Regions from separate parts of the Cellulosimicrobium sp. RS genome, predicted to be linked through region 3. Evidence: riboswitches for the same ligand, from Rfam matches in the RefSeq annotation. Region 3 holds a riboswitch; each other region holds the start of a gene.
The links. Region 3 has a riboswitch for S-adenosylmethionine ahead of ACI769_RS05500 (aminotransferase class V-fold PLP-dependent enzyme). Riboswitches for the same ligand answer to the same signal wherever they lie in the genome.
Positions count from the first base shown of each region.

Region 1: linked by a shared signal. The riboswitch ahead of ACI769_RS09455 (methylenetetrahydrofolate reductase) and the one ahead of ACI769_RS05500 (aminotransferase class V-fold PLP-dependent enzyme) in region 3 are both predicted to bind S-adenosylmethionine.
Region 2: linked by a shared signal. The riboswitch ahead of ACI769_RS05675 (ABC transporter substrate-binding protein) and the one ahead of ACI769_RS05500 (aminotransferase class V-fold PLP-dependent enzyme) in region 3 are both predicted to bind S-adenosylmethionine.
Region 4: linked by a shared signal. The riboswitch ahead of ACI769_RS05605 (LLM class flavin-dependent oxidoreductase) and the one ahead of ACI769_RS05500 (aminotransferase class V-fold PLP-dependent enzyme) in region 3 are both predicted to bind S-adenosylmethionine.

Region 1 covers NZ_JBJXVU010000005.1:84,190-88,263, reverse strand. The annotation lists gene metE (5-methyltetrahydropteroyltriglutamate--homocysteine S-methyltransferase) at 1-1,020, opposite strand, end outside; gene ACI769_RS09455 (methylenetetrahydrofolate reductase) at 1,053-2,114, opposite strand; SAM riboswitch class I at 2,120-2,222, opposite strand; gene ACI769_RS09450 (cation acetate symporter) at 2,434-3,957, opposite strand; gene ACI769_RS09445 (heavy metal transporter) at 3,954-4,074, opposite strand, start outside.
Region 2 covers NZ_JBJXVU010000003.1:17,144-21,217, forward strand. The annotation lists gene ACI769_RS05660 (LLM class flavin-dependent oxidoreductase) at 1-548, shown strand, start outside; gene ACI769_RS05665 (LLM class flavin-dependent oxidoreductase) at 680-1,777, shown strand; gene ACI769_RS05670 (contact-dependent growth inhibition system immunity protein) at 1,998-2,318, shown strand; SAM riboswitch class IV at 2,685-2,798, shown strand; gene ACI769_RS05675 (ABC transporter substrate-binding protein) at 2,903-4,074, shown strand, end outside.
Region 3 covers NZ_JBJXVU010000002.1:520,901-524,974, reverse strand. The annotation lists gene ACI769_RS05500 (aminotransferase class V-fold PLP-dependent enzyme) at 1-918, opposite strand, end outside; SAM riboswitch class IV at 952-1,067, opposite strand; gene ACI769_RS05495 (rhodanese-like domain-containing protein) at 1,369-1,860, shown strand; gene ACI769_RS05490 (O-succinylhomoserine sulfhydrylase) at 1,857-3,107, shown strand; gene ACI769_RS05485 (DUF6226 family protein) at 3,230-3,937, shown strand; gene ACI769_RS05480 (class I SAM-dependent methyltransferase) at 4,069-4,074, shown strand, end outside.
Region 4 covers NZ_JBJXVU010000003.1:3,508-7,581, forward strand. The annotation lists gene ACI769_RS05595 (MMPL family transporter) at 1-412, opposite strand, end outside; gene ACI769_RS05600 (helix-turn-helix domain-containing protein) at 530-1,252, opposite strand; SAM riboswitch class IV at 1,422-1,529, shown strand; gene ACI769_RS05605 (LLM class flavin-dependent oxidoreductase) at 1,875-3,029, shown strand; gene ACI769_RS05610 (NtaA/DmoA family FMN-dependent monooxygenase) at 3,047-4,074, shown strand, end outside.

The DNA.
Region 1 (4,074 bases), on a different contig from region 3:
GTGCCCGTCGATCACGCCCGCGACGAGCGTCTTGCCCGCGAGGCCGGGGACCTCGCCGTCGGCCGCTGCCGGGACCGCGCCCTTGACGAGGTCGATCGCGATCGCGTCCACGTCCGTGCCGGCGAGCAGCGCGAGACCGTCGCGGGCCGCGGCGCCGTCGCGCTCGGCGGCGGCCTGGAGGCCGCCGAACGGCGCGGCGACGAGGATCGCGGGACGCGCCTGCGCGGCGTCCCGGGCACCGACGGAGAGCTCCGTCGCGAGGGCGCGGTACGCGGACCCCACGGCGGCGGCGAGCTCGGCGAAGGGCACGTCGACCGAGTCGGTGACGAGGATCGGCTCGTCGAGCTGGACCCACGGCGCGCCGGCCGCGGCGAGTGCGCGCAGCAGGTCGGCGTAGGCGGCGACGACGTCGTCGAGGCGGTCGAGCGGCGCGAACCCGGCGGGCGCGTCGTCCGCGGCCTTGGACAGCGCGAGGAACGTCACGGGCCCGACGACGACGGGCCGCGTCACGACGCCGGCCTCCTTCGCCTCGACGAACTCGCGCGCGACGCGGTCGTCGACGAACCGGATCGGGGTGTCCGGGCCGATCTCGGGGACCAGGTAGTGGTAGTTCGTGTCGAACCACTTGGTCATCTCGAGCGGGGCGTCGTCCCCCTGGCCGCGCGCCACGGTGAAGTAGCCCGCGAGGTCGAGGCGGCCGGCGTCGTCCGTCAACGACGCGAACCGCGACGGGACCGCCCCGAGGGCGGCGGCGACGTCGAGCACCTGGTCGTAGAAGGAGAACGAGCCGGGGACGGACGCGTTGTCGGCGCCGAGGCCGAGCTCGACGAGGCGGCGCACGGTCGCGAGGCGCAGCTCGCGGGCCGTGGCCTCGAGCTCCTCGGCCGACGTCTTGCCGGCCCAGAACGCCTCGACGGCCTTCTTGAGCTCGCGGCGGCGCCCGATGCGCGGGTAGCCGAGCACGGTCCCGGCGGGGAATCCGACCGGGTTCTGGGTAGGGGAGGGTACGGAAGTGGCCATGATCGAAACCTCTTGCTGGTCCGGAGGACCGGTCAGACGGGCGCGCCGTGCGTGGCGGCGCTCGTCGTGGGCAGGGAGGTGCCGGTGACCCACGGCCCGCTGGCCAGGTCCGGGACGAGCGGGGCGGCGGCGGCGCTGGCGCCGCCCCCGGTCCCGCCCGACCCGCCGCCGAGGTGGACACCCTCGAGCAGGTCAAGAGCGGCGCGGTGCTTGTTGAACGTGTACACGTGCAGACCGGGCGTGCCCGCGTCGAGGACGCGCTGCGCGAGGTCGACCGAGTACGCGATCCCGTAGGCGTGCTGCGCCTCCGGGTCGGGCAGGGCGTCGAGCGCGTCCAGCAGGTGCTGGGGCGCGCGCACGCCCGTGAGCTCCTCGACGCGACGGAGCCGCGCGGGCTCCGTCGTGGGCAGCAGCCCGGCGAGGATGGGGATCGTCACGCCGGCCGCACGGGCCTCGGCGACGAAGTCGGTGTACGACGACGCGTCGTAGAAGAGCTGCGTGATCGCGAAGCTCGCGCCGGCCTGCTGCTTCTGCCAGAGGCGGCGCACCTCCTGGGCGCGCGTCGTGCCGGCGGCGGGGTTGCCGTCGCAGAACGTCGCGACGGCGATCGTCAGCGGCCGGGCCGCGCCGCGCAGCGCGACCGCCGGGTCGGACGCGCAGCGCGACGCCTCGACCTCGCGCAGCAGCGCGACGAGCTCGGTCGACGACCGGACGCCGTCGGGCGCGGGCTGCCAGTCCGGCTGGTCGCGCGGCGGGTCGCCCCGCAGCGCGAGGAAGCTCCGCACGCCCTCGTCGAGGAAGTCGGTGATGACCGACTCCACGTCCTCGCGCGACGCCCCGACGCACGTGAGGTGTGCGATCGGCAGCACGGGCGTGCCCTGGAGCAGGCGTCCGACGACCTGGCGCGCGGTCGCGCGGTCGGTGCCCGCGGCGCCGTACGTCACGGACACGAAGTCGGGGTGCGTCGCGACGAGACGGCGTGCCGTCTCCCAGAACTTCGGGGCCGCGTCCGGTCGGCGCGGGGGCATGAGCTCGAACGACACCGTCGGCCGAGGACGGCCCGGACGGTGCGCGAAGGATGCCTCTGAGGTCATGCGTCACTCCATCGACCCTGGCGTTAGCACCTTTGTCCTCGGGAGGCTTCCGTCGGCGGGTTGCTGCGGTGTCGTCGAGCCAGGACTCTCGACCGCTCTGGATGGTTGGCACGATCCTACGACCCATCCGACATGCGGTCGAGAGCGCCCGCCAGGTGAGATGCGGAGGGATCGGCCGGAGGCGTAGCGGCGCCCCGCGCTACGGATCTCAGGCTCTCTACGCTACGAATTTCAGGTTTCCTACGCTACAGATTTCAGGTGCTCGAGCGAGGTCCCAGACACCGACCATGGCGACGGGTCGGCGTCGGCCTCGCAGGTCTCAGGCCCTCCGGCGCTCGGGCACGTGCAGACGCCGGAGGAACCGGTCGGTGCGCAGCGGCGGGCCGCGCCGGTCGAGGAGAGACACGACGACGACGGTCGCCGTCGCGAGCGGGATGGTCCAGGCAGCGGGCTGGGCGAGCAGGGCGCGCACGATGCCGGGGACGCCGTCGGCCATGTCGCCGGACGGGCTCCCGTACCCCGCGGCGACGAGCGCGGACGACGCGAGCAGCGCCGTCGCGCACAGGACGGCCCCCACGACCATGCCCGCCACCGCGCCCCGCGCGGTGAGGCCGCGCCACCACACGCCGAGCAGGATGACGGGGGACAGGGCCGACGCCGCGAAGACGAACACCGTCCCGACGCTCGTCACGAGGCCCTGCGGGATGGTGACGAGCGCGAACGCGAGCGGGATGAGCGTGCACGCGACCGCGGACCAGCGGAAGGACCGCACGGTGCCGCCGAACAGGTCCTGGCTCACGACGCCCGCCAGCGCCACCACGAGCCCCGACGACGTCCCGAGGAACGCGGCGAACGCCCCGGCGACGACGAGCGCGGCGAGCAGCTCGCCGCCGAGCCCGGGCACGAGGCGGGTCGGCAGCGCGAGGACGACGGTGTCCGCGACGCCGGGCGCCGCGAGGTCGGGCGCGACGACCCGCGCCACGAGCCCGAGCGTGCTCGACACCATGTAGAACACGCTGATCATGACGAGCACGACCACGGTCGTGCGGCGGGCCGAGCCGCCGTCGGGCGAGGTGTAGAAGCGCACGAGGACGTGCGGCAGGCCGGTCGTGCCGAGCAGGAGGGCGAGCAGGAGCGAGACGGTCGCGTACGCGTCGAGGCCGCCCGGCCCGGCCTCGTGGGGGAACACGGCGGCGGGGTCGAACGTGACGACGGCGCCGCCGGGCTCGAACGCCCCGCCGAGCGCCATGAGCACGACGACGAGCGGCACCGCGAGCGCGGTGAGCTTGACCCAGAACTGGAACGCCTGGACGAACGTGATGGAGCGCATCCCGCCCGCGGCGACGACGGCGCTCACCACGACCGCGATCCCCACCGAGCCGACCCACGGCGGCACCGGGGCCACGCTCGTGATGACGAGCGCCGCCCCGTGGAGCTGCGGCACCACGTAGAGCCACCCGATGACGAGCACGAGCACGCTCGTCACGCGGCGCGCGACCACGGAGTCGAGCCGGGCGTGCACGAAGTCGGGGATCGTGTACGCGCCGCTGCGCCGCAGGGGGCCCGCGACGAACAGCAGGACGAGCAGGTAGCCCGCCGCGTACCCCACGGGGAACCAGAACGCCTCCGCGCCGGACAGCAGCACGAGGCCCGAGAGCCCGAGGAACGTGCCCGCGGACAGGTACTCGCCGCTGATCGCCGACGCGTTCCAGACCGGCCGCACGGTGCGCGACGCGACGAAGAAGTCGCTCGTGGTGCGCGAGATCCGCAGGCCGTAGAACCCGATGAGCCCGGTCGCGAGCAGGAGCAGCGCGATCGCGACGAGGGGCAGCGTGCTGGTCACGGCGCACCGCCGTCGTCGGGGCCGGGCTCGTCGGGCGCGCCCGCGCTCTCGGCGAGCGCGCGGTACCGGCGCTCGTTGCGCGCCGCCGCGACCGCGAAGACGACCGCGAACGCGACG
Region 2 (4,074 bases), on a different contig from region 3:
CCGACATCTACGCCGTCTGGGGCGAGCCGCTCGACCGCACCGCCGAGCAGATCGCGCGCGTGCACGCCGAGGCCGCCGCTGCGGGTCGTGCGACGCCGCCCCGCATCCACGCCGCGTTCCGGCCGATCGTCGCGCCGACCGAGGAGCTCGCCTGGGAGAAGGCGCACCGCATCCTCGACCGGATCGAGGCGCGCAAGGCCGCCGCCGGGGGACAGCTCAGCCGTCGGCACCCGATCGACAAGCCCGAGAACGCGGGCTCTCAGCGGCTGCTCGAGATCGCCGCCCAGGGCGAGCGCTTCGACACCGCGCTGTGGACCGCGACCGCGAAGGCCACCGGCGGCGCCGGCAACTCCAACTCGCTCGTCGGCACGCCCGAGCAGGTCGCCGAGGCGCTCCTCGCCTACTACGACCTCGGCGTCCGCGTCATCTCCGCGCGCGGCTACGACCTGCTCGACGACGCGGTCGACTTCGGTCGCTACGTCATCCCCCTCGTCCGCGAGGAGGTCGCGAAGCGCGACGCCGCCGCCGCCGAGGCCGCCGCGGCCTGAGAGATCGGCAACCCCGCCCCGCTTCGGCAGCTCCGGTCGGATTCGGCACCTGCGGGTGCCGATCACGGCCGGAGCTGCCGAACGCGCCGGTACCGGCCCCCCGGACGACGACGAACAACAAGGAGAAGGACGTGCGGTTCCAGGTACTCGACATCGTGTTCAACCCGCCCCACCCCGTGACCGGGGAGGCGGTCGCGCCGTCCGACCGGTTGAACCGGGTCGTCGAGACGGCGGTGCTGGCGGAGGAGCTCGGGTTCGACTCGTTCGCGGTGGGGGAGCGGCACGCGGGAGAGGTGCTGTCGTCGGCGCCGACGGTGATCCTCGGCGCGGTCGCGGCGCGGACGTCGCGCATCCTGCTGAGCACGGGCGTCACGGTGCTGTCCCTGCTCGACCCGATCCGCGTCGCCGAGGACCTCGCGACGGTCGACCAGCTGAGCCGCGGGCGGCTGGAGATCGTCATCGGCAAGGGCAACGAGGTGCTGCAGTACCCGCTGCTCGGGCTGGACCTCGACAAGCAGTACGAGTACCTCCAGGAGAACTACGAGCTGCTGCGCCTGCTGCTGTCGGAGGAGGACGTCAGCTGGAGCGGGCGGCACCGCCACGCGCTGGAGCACGCGACGACGCTGCCGCGACCGTTCGCCGGGCCGTTCCGGATCTGGCACGGGTCGGCGACGTCGCGCTTCGCGGTGGACCTCGCGGCCCGGTACGGGGACCCGATCGTCAGCGCCAACGCGTTGCAGCCGCGCGAGAACTACCAGGTGCTCATCGACCGCTTCCGCGAGCAGTACGCGGCGCACGGGCACGACCCGGCGTACGGGTTCGTCGGGTCGGGCTCGGGCGGGCTGTTCCTCGCCGACACGACGGAGGAGGCGATCGAGCAGTACCGCCCGATCTACGAGGGCCAGGTCGCGGCGGCGGCGCGCCGGGGGTACGGGCCCGACGCCGTCGGGAAGGCACCGAGCTTCCGGACGGTCGAGGACGCCGTCGAGCGCGGGCCCGCGCTCGTGGGGTCGCCGGAGCGCGTGGCGGAGAAGATCCTCGACTACCACGCCTCGTACCGGCACGACCTGCAGTCCGTCTCGGTGAACCACCTGATCCCCGCGGCGCAGCAGGAGGACGTGCTGCGCCGGTTCGCGGAGGAGGTCGTGCCCGTCGTGCAGGCCGAGGTGAAGACGGACCTGTGGAGCCCGGCCGACGCCCGCCGCGCGGCGGGGTTCACGGCGGCCTGACGAGGCATCCTCGACGCCACGGCCGGTTCGCTCTTCCTCGAGCTGGGCGGCGCGGATGATGGAGGAGGCTGCGCTGCGGGCCCGGCGGCAGGCTGAGAACACCCCTGCTGAAGAGGCCGACGGTGTAGCGTCGCGTCCCGGGCGCAGCTCCGGTCTCGACGCAGGCTCTCGCACTCACGCCGCCCTTCCTTGACGCGACGACCCCTCCGCGAGGTGCGCCATGACGACCCACTACTCGCTCGACGCGTTCTTCGGCTCGTTCTTCCACCAGGACTGGGAAGAGGACTACGGGAGTCCCGCAGGTGCTCTGGCGCGTTTCCTGGACCTGGTCGGCCCCAGCAGGTACGACGGACTCGTCGACGAGATCGACAGCACCCTGGACCGCTACCGTTCCGACGAGCAGGTCGTCGAGTGGATCAACGGCCGGCTTCATGCCGAGCTCTATCGCGAGGCCGTGGGAATGCCGCTGCGCGACTGGCTCCTCGTGGTCCGGGGAGAAGTGACGGCGAGAATCACCGCATCAGATCTTGACGGTCCCTGAGGAGTTTCGCTCTCTCGGTCTCTCGCGTGCCGGCTACGGTCGGCGGGCCTGATCGCGACGGCTCCGGTGGCGCGTCGTGCTCGGCGTGCCGGCGCACGTCCGGGCGTCGACGACGTCGCTGTCGACGCCCGTGGCGCGCGCTTCGCTGTCGGTGGCGTCGCGGCGGTCCGTGCTGCCGCAGGTCGGGCGCCCGTCCGAGCGCGCCCGGTCCGTGGCGCCACCCCACCTCCCGAGTCGCCCTTCCCGGCGCGGTGACACGCGAGACGGCCGCGACTCGCGTCGTCTCGGCGGAAACAACCGTCCGTCTGGCGGGACGGCCGTCTCGATACTTGACTCAACCGGTCGAGATTGTCTTTCCTGCTCCCAGGTGACGAGCGTCAGCACGTAGGCCCGGCTCGCTGACCAGCAACCCTTCGACGTGACGGGGTGCTCCGGGAACGACCTGACCGCGCCGCTCCCGCGGCGCGGTAAGCACGGCACCCCGGTGGGCACCCCCGCCGCGCCGGCCCTGGGCCCGCCGCGGACGACCACCGGCGCCGGACGACCGCCGGTCCTCAGCCGGCACACGAGGAGAGCAGCACGACATGATCCCCACACCTCACCGACGCCGGTCCCTGACCGTCGCCGCGGCGGCCGCCGCGACGGGCCTCCTGCTCAGCGCGTGCGCGGGCGGCGGCTCCGGCGCGTCCGACGGCGACGGGTCGCCCAGCCCGTCCGGCGAGCCCGTGACGGGCGGCGACCTGACGTTCGCCCTCACGGTCGACTCGCACTGCATCGACCCGCAGCAGGTCGGCAACAACGACGCCATCGCGGCGGCCCGCCAGACCGTCGCGTCGCTCACGGCGCAGGACCCGGAGTCGGGCGAGATCCTGCCGTGGCTCGCGGAGAGCTGGGAGGTGAACGACGACGCGTCGAGCTACACGTTCCACCTGCGCGACGACGCGACGTACGCCGACGGCACGCCGATCGACGCCGAGTCGGTGAAGACGAACTTCGACGCGATCGTCGCGCTCGGTGCGACGGCGTCGCTCGGGTCGCAGTACCTCGTCGGCTACGAGGGCACGACCGTCACCGACCCGCAGACCCTCACGGTGGACTTCGCGGAGCCGAGCGCGCAGTTCCTCCAGGCGACGTCGACGTTCTCGCTCGGCCTCCTCGCCCCGTCCTCGGCCGACCTGAGCGTCGAGGACCGCTGCGCCGGGAAGTTCGTCGGCTCCGGCCCGTTCTCCGTGAAGTCGTACACGCAGGACCAGGAGATCGTGCTCGAGAAGGTCGCGGGCTACGCGTGGGGCTCGGAGGCGAGCGACCACCAGGGCGAGGCCTACCTCGACACGGTGACGTTCAAGGTCATCCCCGAGGCGAGCGTGCGCAGCGGCAGCCTGCAGTCGGGGCAGATCGACGCCACGGCCGCGATCTCGACCGTCGACCTCCCGCAGTTCGACGGGAACGGGTTCTGGCTCGAGTACCGCGCCAACCCGGGCGTCGTGTTCAACCTCTTCCCCAACGAGTCGAGCCCGCTCGCGGGCGACGAGGCCGTGCGGACGGCGATCCTCCAGGGCATCGACCGCGAGCAGATCGCGGACACCGTGCTCAGCGCGCAGGACGAGCCGGCCACGAGCGTCCTGTCGCACTCGACGCCGCTCTACGAGAGCGTCGCGGACGAGCTCGCCTACGACCCCGAGGGCGCGAAGAAGATCCTCGACGACGCGGGCTGGGTCGAGGGCGCCGACGGCGTGCGGGAGAAGGACGGCCAGAA
Region 3 (4,074 bases):
CGCCGCGAGCGCCGCGGCGCCCACCACGTTCGGCGAGCCGGCCTCGTGGCGTGCGGGCGCCGTCTGCCACTGCGTCCCGGTCACCGCGACCTGGCGCACGGCGCCGCCGCCCGCGAGGTAGGGGGTGCCCGCGTCGAGCCAGTCGCGCCGCCCGACGAGCGCCCCCGCGCCGAACGGCGCGTAGGTCTTGTGCCCCGAGAACGCGACGTAGTCGACACCCGACGCGGCGAGCGAGAACCCGCGGTGCGGGACGAGCTGCGCGCCGTCGAGCACGACGCGCGCCCCGGCGTCGTGCGCGGCGCGGACGACCTCGGCGACGGGCAGGGACTCGCCCGTGACGTTGGAGGCGCCGGTCACGGCGACGAGCGCGTACGGGAAGCGCGCGAGCTCGGTGCGCAGGCCCGAGAGCGTCTCCGCGACGGACGCGCCGCCCGCGAGGACCGTCGCGCCGCCGGCGCGCTGCCACGGCAGCAGGTTCGCGTGGTGCTCGACGTCGAGGACGAGCACGCGCCCGGGCGTGCCGTCCGGGTTCGCCGGGACGCAGCCCGCGAGCAGGTTGAGCGAGTCGGTCGTGTTGCGCGTGACGACCGTGACGTCGTCCTCGCGCGCGCCGACGAACGCGCCGATCGTGCGGCGCGACGCCTCGTAGAGCGCCGTGGAGACCTGCGACAGGTAGCCCGCGCCGCGGTGCACGCTCGCGTAGAGCGGCAGCACCTCGGTCACGCGGTCCGCGACCGAGCGCAGCGCCGGGGCCGACGCCGCGACGTCGAGGTTCGCGTACGGCACGCTGCGGCCGTCGACGAGCGGGACGAGCGTGTCCCCGCCGACGACGGGCAGGAGCGCGGGCGCGTCGACGAGCGCCGCGAGGTCAGGGGCCGGGGCGTCGGTGGGACACGAGACGTCCGCGAGAGCAGTCATGGCACAGTCCTCCAGGGTCGTCCGGGGAGAACCTCCCCGCGCTTGCCGCCCGCCGGTCGGCGTGCGGCCTGGTCGTCACCCGGGGCACCCCGCCGCGAGAGGAGGGTTGCCGGCCAGCAAACCGGGGTTTCGCGCTGGCACTCATGACCTGCGGACCAGGATGTCCGCGCGGACGGCGGCGTGTCAACCGGTGGTCACGGCGTCTCGGATGGCGGGACGCGGCGCTCCGCGTCATAAGCCCGCGCGTCGGAGCCACGCGACGTCGGGCACCTCCACCCCGGGCCGCTCCCCGAGACGGGCGTTCCGCACGTCGGACGCGTGGCGTACGATCCGAGCCAACCATCCGGAGCGGCCGAGTGACGTGGCACGTCGACGCCGCAGCAACCCCCCGGACCGCCTCGGCGGCCGGGCGCAGGGTGCTACTGCCACGATCGATGGAGGAGGACTCTCATGAGCGACCAGTCCCAGCAGGCGTCGGCACCCCGGCCGGCACCCCCCGAGGCGCGTCCCGCCGTCGGCTACGCCGGCGACCTCACCCCGCAGCAGGCGTGGGACCTGCTCGCGCACGACGAGCGCGCCGTGCTCGTGGACGTCCGCACCGAGGGCGAGTGGCGCACCATCGGCGTGCCCGACGCCACGGAGCTCGGCCGCGACGTCCTGTTCGACGAGTGGGTGACCCCGGCGGGCCCGAACCCGCGGTTCCTCGACCGGCTCGTCGAGGCAGGTCTGACGCCCGGCGACGAGCGTCCCGTCGTGTTCCTGTGCCGCTCGGGCCAGCGGTCGATCGGCGCGGCGCGCGCGGCCACGGCCGCCGGGCTCGGGCCGTCGTACAACGTGCTCGAGGGCTTCGAGGGCGCCCAGGGGTTCTCGGGCCTGCGGGACGTCGAGGGCTGGAAGGTCCGCGGGCTGCCCACCACGACGTTCGACGAGGCCGCCCGGTGAGCGCGGTCGTGCCCGGGAGCGTGCCCGGCGGCTCCGGCCGCAAGCCCCTGCCCGCGAGCGCCCGCCCCGCGACGCTCGCCGTGCGCGGCGGCCACGCGCGCACCGAGTTCCAGGAGACGTCCGAGGCGCTGTTCCTCACGCAGGGCTACACGTACGACCGCGCGGCCGACGCCGAGGCCGCGTTCAAGGGGGAGCTCGACCGGTTCGTCTACTCGCGCTACGGCAACCCGACCGTGCACACGTTCGAGGAGCGCCTGCGCCTCCTGGAGGGCGCGGAGGCGTGCTACGCGACGGCGTCCGGCATGTCCGCCGTGTTCACGGCGCTCGCCGCGCTGGTGCGGTCCGGGTCGCGCATCGTCGCGGCGCGCGCGCTCTTCGGGTCGAGCCTCGTCATCTTCGACGAGATCTTCGCGAAGTGGGGCGTGCGGACGGACTACGTCGACGGCCACGTGCTGTCGCAGTGGGAGGAGGCGCTGTCCACCCCCGCGGACGTCGTGTTCTTCGAGACGCCGTCCAACCCCATGCAGGACATCGTCGACGCGCGGCGCGTGAGCGAGCTCGCGCACGCCGCCGGCGCGGTCGTCGTGCTCGACAACGTCTTCGCGACGCCGCTGCTGCAGCGTCCGCTCGAGCTCGGTGCCGACGTCGTCGTCTACTCGGCGACCAAGCACATCGACGGGCAGGGCCGCGTGCTCGGCGGCGCGATCCTCGGCACCGAGGAGTACGTCACCGGTCCCGTGCAGACGTTCATCCGCAACACCGGGCCGTCGCTGTCGGCGTTCAACGCGTGGGTGCTGCTCAAGGGCCTCGAGACGCTGCCCGTGCGCGTCGCCGCGCAGAACGCCGCCGCGGAGCAGGTCGCGGAGGCGCTGGAGCAGCTCCCCGGGATCGGCCGCGTGCGCTACCCGTTCCTCGCCTCGCACCCGCAGCGCGAGCTCGCGCGGTCGCAGCAGAGCGGTGGCGGGACCGTCGTGACGTTCGACCTCGCCGTGCCCGAGGGCACCGACCCCGAGACGGCGAAGAAGCGCGCGTTCACGTTCCTCGACGCGCTCCAGGTCGTCGACATCTCGAACAACCTCGGCGACGCGAAGTCCCTCGTCACGCACCCGGCCACCACGACGCACCGCAAGCTCGGCCCCGAGGGCCGCGCCGCGGTCGGCATCGCGGAGACGACCGTGCGCCTGTCGGTGGGCCTGGAAGACCCGCAAGACATCATCGAGGACGTCGCCCAAGCCCTGAACTCCTGACCCCGCCTCCCGCCGAGCAGGCGGTATCGGTTCGTCCCGGCGCCGGGACGAACCACGACCGCCTGCTCGGCGGGCAGGTGGGGCGTGGGCCCGACAGCGGCGGGTCCCTTTAGCCTGACCGGGTGACCGCCTACGTCCGCCCGCCGATCCTGCGCCAGGTGTTCCACGACGCCGACGGGGTGCCGTTCGAGTACGGCGGGCGCTGGGACCATCTCGACGGGCCGCCCGAGGACACGTACTCCGTGGACTCCCACCCGGAGCGGTTCGCGCCGCTCGCCGACGTCGCTGACGCGCTCGTGCGGCACCTCGCGGCGACGTACGCCGTCACGGTCGAGGACGTCGACCTGCGTGGCGTCGACCTGGCGTCGCACACCGCGGTCGGGCCCGCGCACCCCGTGCTCGCGGGGGTCCGGAACGTCGGTCCGGACGCCGTGCGGGCGGTGCGCGTCACGCCCGCGTCCGACGACGCCGCGGCGCTGGCCCTCGTCGTGACGGACTACCCGGGAGTCGTGGTGCGCGCCGGGGTGCTGCACGAGGACACGTTCCCGTCGTGCGGGTGCGACGCGTGCGACGACACGGCGGCGGGCGCAGCAGAGGCGCTCGAGGACCTCGTGCTGGGGGTGGCGGCGGGCCGGTTCTCGGAGGCTGTGCGGCGGGCGCTCCCCGGTCGTCACGAGTGGTGGGTGGCGCACCGCCTCGACGAGCCCGACGGCGGGTACTCCGCGGGCGAGGGCCGCACCCGGCTGGCGCGCGGCGTCGGGCAGCAGGCAAGACGGCGCCTCGCCACCCTCCCGGGCGGGCTCTGGCAGCCCTGGCCCGCCGCGGACTGAAACCCTCGCGCCGCGAAGGCGGACTCGCGTCGTCCGGGGACCGGAACGGGCCGCCACCGCGCGCTCGGCGGCCGGGCGCGCCTGATCGAAAGACGTGGCTCGTCGCCCGGGGTGCGGCCTACGGTCGTCGGGTGCCC
Region 4 (4,074 bases), on a different contig from region 3:
TCTGCTCGCGTCCCGCGGCGATCTGGGTGCGGCCGTCGTCGATCTGCTTCCGCTGGTCGGCGAGCTCCTCCTGCGTCGCGAACGGGTCGACGACCGACGCGACGCCGTCGACCTCCTCCGCCGCGGCGAAGCGGTCCGCGATCGCCGCCTCCTGCTCGGGCGTGAACGGCGCGCCGTCCTCCGTCGCGAGGACGATCGTGCCGCTCCCGCCCGACGCCTCGGGCAGCGCGGTCTGGAGCCGCTCGGTGACGTCCGCGGTGGGGGTGCCGGGGATCGAGAAGCTGCTGGCGAGCGTGCCGCCGAACGCGACGAACGCCGCCCCGGCGAGCACGAGCACCGCGAGCCACGCGGCGAGGACGGTCCGCGCGCGGCGCGCGCACGCGCGGCCGAGGCGGTAGAGGAGTTCAGCCATGAGGATCCTTCGGTGGGAGTCCGGTCCGGGTCCGGCGGGTGTGCCCGGGGTGGCGGGTGCGGTGCTGCGGGAGAGGTGGTCGCGAGGCGGGACAGGGCGGGGAGGGTGCGGGTCGTGTCAGACGGGGTCCGCCCAGCCGGCGCGGATCCGTTCGACGAGGCGGTCGAGCAGGCCGGACCACACCGCGCGCGACGCGTCGTCGTCGGCGGCGCCGGTCTCGGCCCACCAGCGCCGCTGGATGACGAGGACCCCGGCCATGAGCGCGCCCACGAGCATCTCGATCTCGAGCGGGTCGACGTCCGGGTGTCGGCGCGTGGTGGCCGCGACGAGGCGCTCGGCGAGGTGGGTGAAGGTGCGCACGACCATCGTCGTGACGCGCGGCGTGGGCTCGGTCGCGGTACCGCCGAGGGCGCGCGTGAGGTAGGCCATGGGGCCGACGAGGTCCGTGCCGCGCAGCGCCGCGGTGACGTCGTCGAGGGGCGTGGGGCGGTCGGTGCCCGGCTCGGCCGCGCTCGCCCCGAGCGTCTCGACGACGGTGCCCAGCACGTCCTCGCAGACCTCGACCACGACGTCGTCGAGCGACGCGAAGTGGTTGAAGATCGTGCGGCGCGCGACGTCGGCCCGGGCCGCGAGCTCGTCGACGGTGAAGCGCGCGCCGCCCTTCTCCTCCATGAGCGACGCGGCGGCGGCGACGATCGCGCGGCGGTGGCGTGCGCGCAGGGCCGCGCGACGGTCGGGGGCCGCGGCGTCCGGGCCGGGGGCGTCCGCGCTCGGCGCGTCCGGGGTCACGGCGTCCGTCGCGGGCGCGGTCGGGCGCTCGGGTCCGGGGAGGAGAGGCACCTCTTGACACTAGGTGCATCGATGCACTCGGTGCAAACGAGGGCCTCGGCTGCTCAAAGTTGACCGATCGAGTCCAGTATGTGGGAAGGTCCCGGCGGTGCGTTGACACCCTCTCCGACCGCTCGTAGGTTCCCGGCAACCGAGGTCCACGGACCCCGGCACAGGACATGGTCATGAGCTCCGACGCGAAGCCCCGGCTCGTCGGACGGCAACCCTCCCGCGCGGCGGGGTGCCCCGGGTGAGGACCAGGTCCCGCGTCGCGCGACCTGCGCGGTGCGGGGCAACACGCGGCGCCCGGAGACGGGCACGAAGGAGACGGACGATGGACCGGCGAGAGTCGAGCACCGCGGTGAGCACCCCGCACGCGCCGACGTGCCCCTGTCCGGTCCGCGGTGCGGCCGTCGTCTCCTGTCCGGTCGGCGCCCCCGTGCGCGTCACCTGTTGTCGCTGACGACGCCCCGCTCCTGACGCCGCGCGCTCCCGCGCGCACGCCCTGACGGGCCTCCCTCCGGCCTCCCCGGCCCCGCCCTGCCGTCCCGCGGCGGGACGACCCTGCCCACCCCCGGCACCCCGCCGCGCCCTGAGCGCGCCGCCGGCGCCTGTCCCAGAACGGATCCTCGCGATGCCCGACCCCCGCCCCGCCCGTACCGTCCACCTGGGCGTCGACCTCACCGACGCCGGTGCGCACCCCGCCGCCTGGCGGACCGTGGGCTCCCAGGCCCAGCGCCTGTTCGACGCCAAGCGCCTCGTCGAGCTCGTGGCCACCGCCCAGCGCGGCCTGCTCGACCTCGTCACGCTCGACGACGCGTTCACCCTCCAGCCGGGCCGCAACGGGTCCGTGCGCGGCCGGCTCGACGCCGCGCTCGTCGCGTCCCGGCTCGCGCCGCGCAGCGCGGGCATCGGCCTCGTCCCGACCGTCACCACCACGCACACCGAGCCGTTCCACGTCTCCAAGGCGGTCGCGACGATCGACCACGTGAGCTCCGGCCGCGCGGGATGGCAGGTCGGGTGGTCCACGACCCCGGCCGAGGCCGCGGCCTTCGGGCGCAAGGGCGCCCAGGACGAGCCCGACGCCGTGGCCGAGGCCGACGAGGCGGTCGAGGTCGTCACGCGGCTCTGGGACTCGTGGGAGGACGACGCCGAGATCCGCGACGTCGCGACGGGCCGGTTCGTGGACCGCGAGAAGCTGCACTACGTCGACCACGAGGGCATCCGGTTCGCGGTCAAGGGGCCGTCGATCACGCCGCGCCCGCCGCAGGGCCAGCCGCCCGTCGTCGTGCGGGCGAGCACGCCGGCGTCGCTCGACCTCGCGGCCCGGCGGGCCGACGTCGTGCGGGTCCGCGCGGCGACGCGGGACGAGGCGGTCGCGCTGCGGGCGCAGGTGCGCGACGCCGCCGCGGACGCCGGGCGCGACCCCGACGGGCTGCGGGTCCTCGTGGACGCGTACGTCGTCGTCGGGGACACGCGCGCGAGCGCGCAGGCCCGCCTCGACCTGCTCGAGGACCTCGAGGGCGTCTCGTGGGACACCGACTCGCTGACGCACGTCGGCACGGCGCGCGACCTCGCGGCGACGGTCGAGGAGTGGGCGCACGCCGGTGCCGCCGACGGCTTCCTGCTGCGGCCGTCGTCGCTGAGCACGGACCTCGACGCGATCGTCGACGGGGTCGTGCCGCTGCTCCAGGGCGTGGGCCTGTTCCGCACCGCGTACCCGGGCACGACGCTGCGCGACACGCTCGGCCTCCCGCACCCCGCGAACCGCTACGCGGCGATCGCCTGAGCCCGGACGGACGCGACATGAGCACCCGACCCCGCAAGCAGATCCACCTCGGCGCCCACTTCCCGGGCGTCAACAACACCACCGTGTGGAGCGACCCCCGCTCGCGCAGCCAGATCGACTTCGCGTCGTTCGAGCACCTCGCGCGCCGCGCCGAGGAGGCTAGGCTCGACTTCTTCTTCCTCGCCGAGGGCCTGCGCCTGCGCGAGCACAAGGGCCGCATCCACGACCTCGACGTCGTCGGCCGCCCCGACACGCTGCCCGTCCTCGCCGCGCTCGCCGCCGTCACCGAGCGGCTCGGCCTCGCGGGCACGATCAACACGACGTTCAACGAGCCGTGGGAGCTCGCGAAGCAGTTCGCGACGCTCGACCTGCTCTCCGAGGGCCGCGCGGCGTGGAACCTCGTGACGAGCCCCGACGCCTTCACGGGCGCCAACTTCCGCCGCGGCGGGTACCTGCCCTACCCCGAGCGGTACGCGCGGGCGGCCGAGGTCGTCGAGGTCGCGCGCGCCCTGTGGGACTCGTGGGACGACGACGCCGTGCTGGCCGACCGGATCGCGGGCGAGTTCCTGCGGCCCGGCGCGGTGCGGCCGGTCGCGCACCACGGGACGTACGCGGACGTCGTCGGGCTGTTCGAGACGCCGCGCGGCCCGCAGGGCCACCCCGTCCTGTTCCAGGCGGGCGACTCGGCCGACGGGCGCGACTTCGCCGCCGCGACCGCCGACGTCGTGTTCTCCGCGCACTCGACGTTCGACGCCGGGCGCGCGTTCTACGAGGACGTCAAGGGGCGGCTCGCGGCGCACGGGCGCGAGCGCGACTCCCTGAAGATCCTGCCCGCGACCGTCGTCGTGCTGGGCGACACGCCCGCCGAGGCGGAGGAGCGCGCCCGGGAGATCCGGCTCCAGCAGGTCTCGGGCCCGACGGCGATCGCGTTCCTCGAGCAGGTCTGGGGCCGCGACCTCGAGGCGTACGACCCCGAGGGCCCGCTGCCCGACGTCGACCCCGACACCGAGAACCTGTCGATCACGCGCGGCCGCGTGCGGCACGC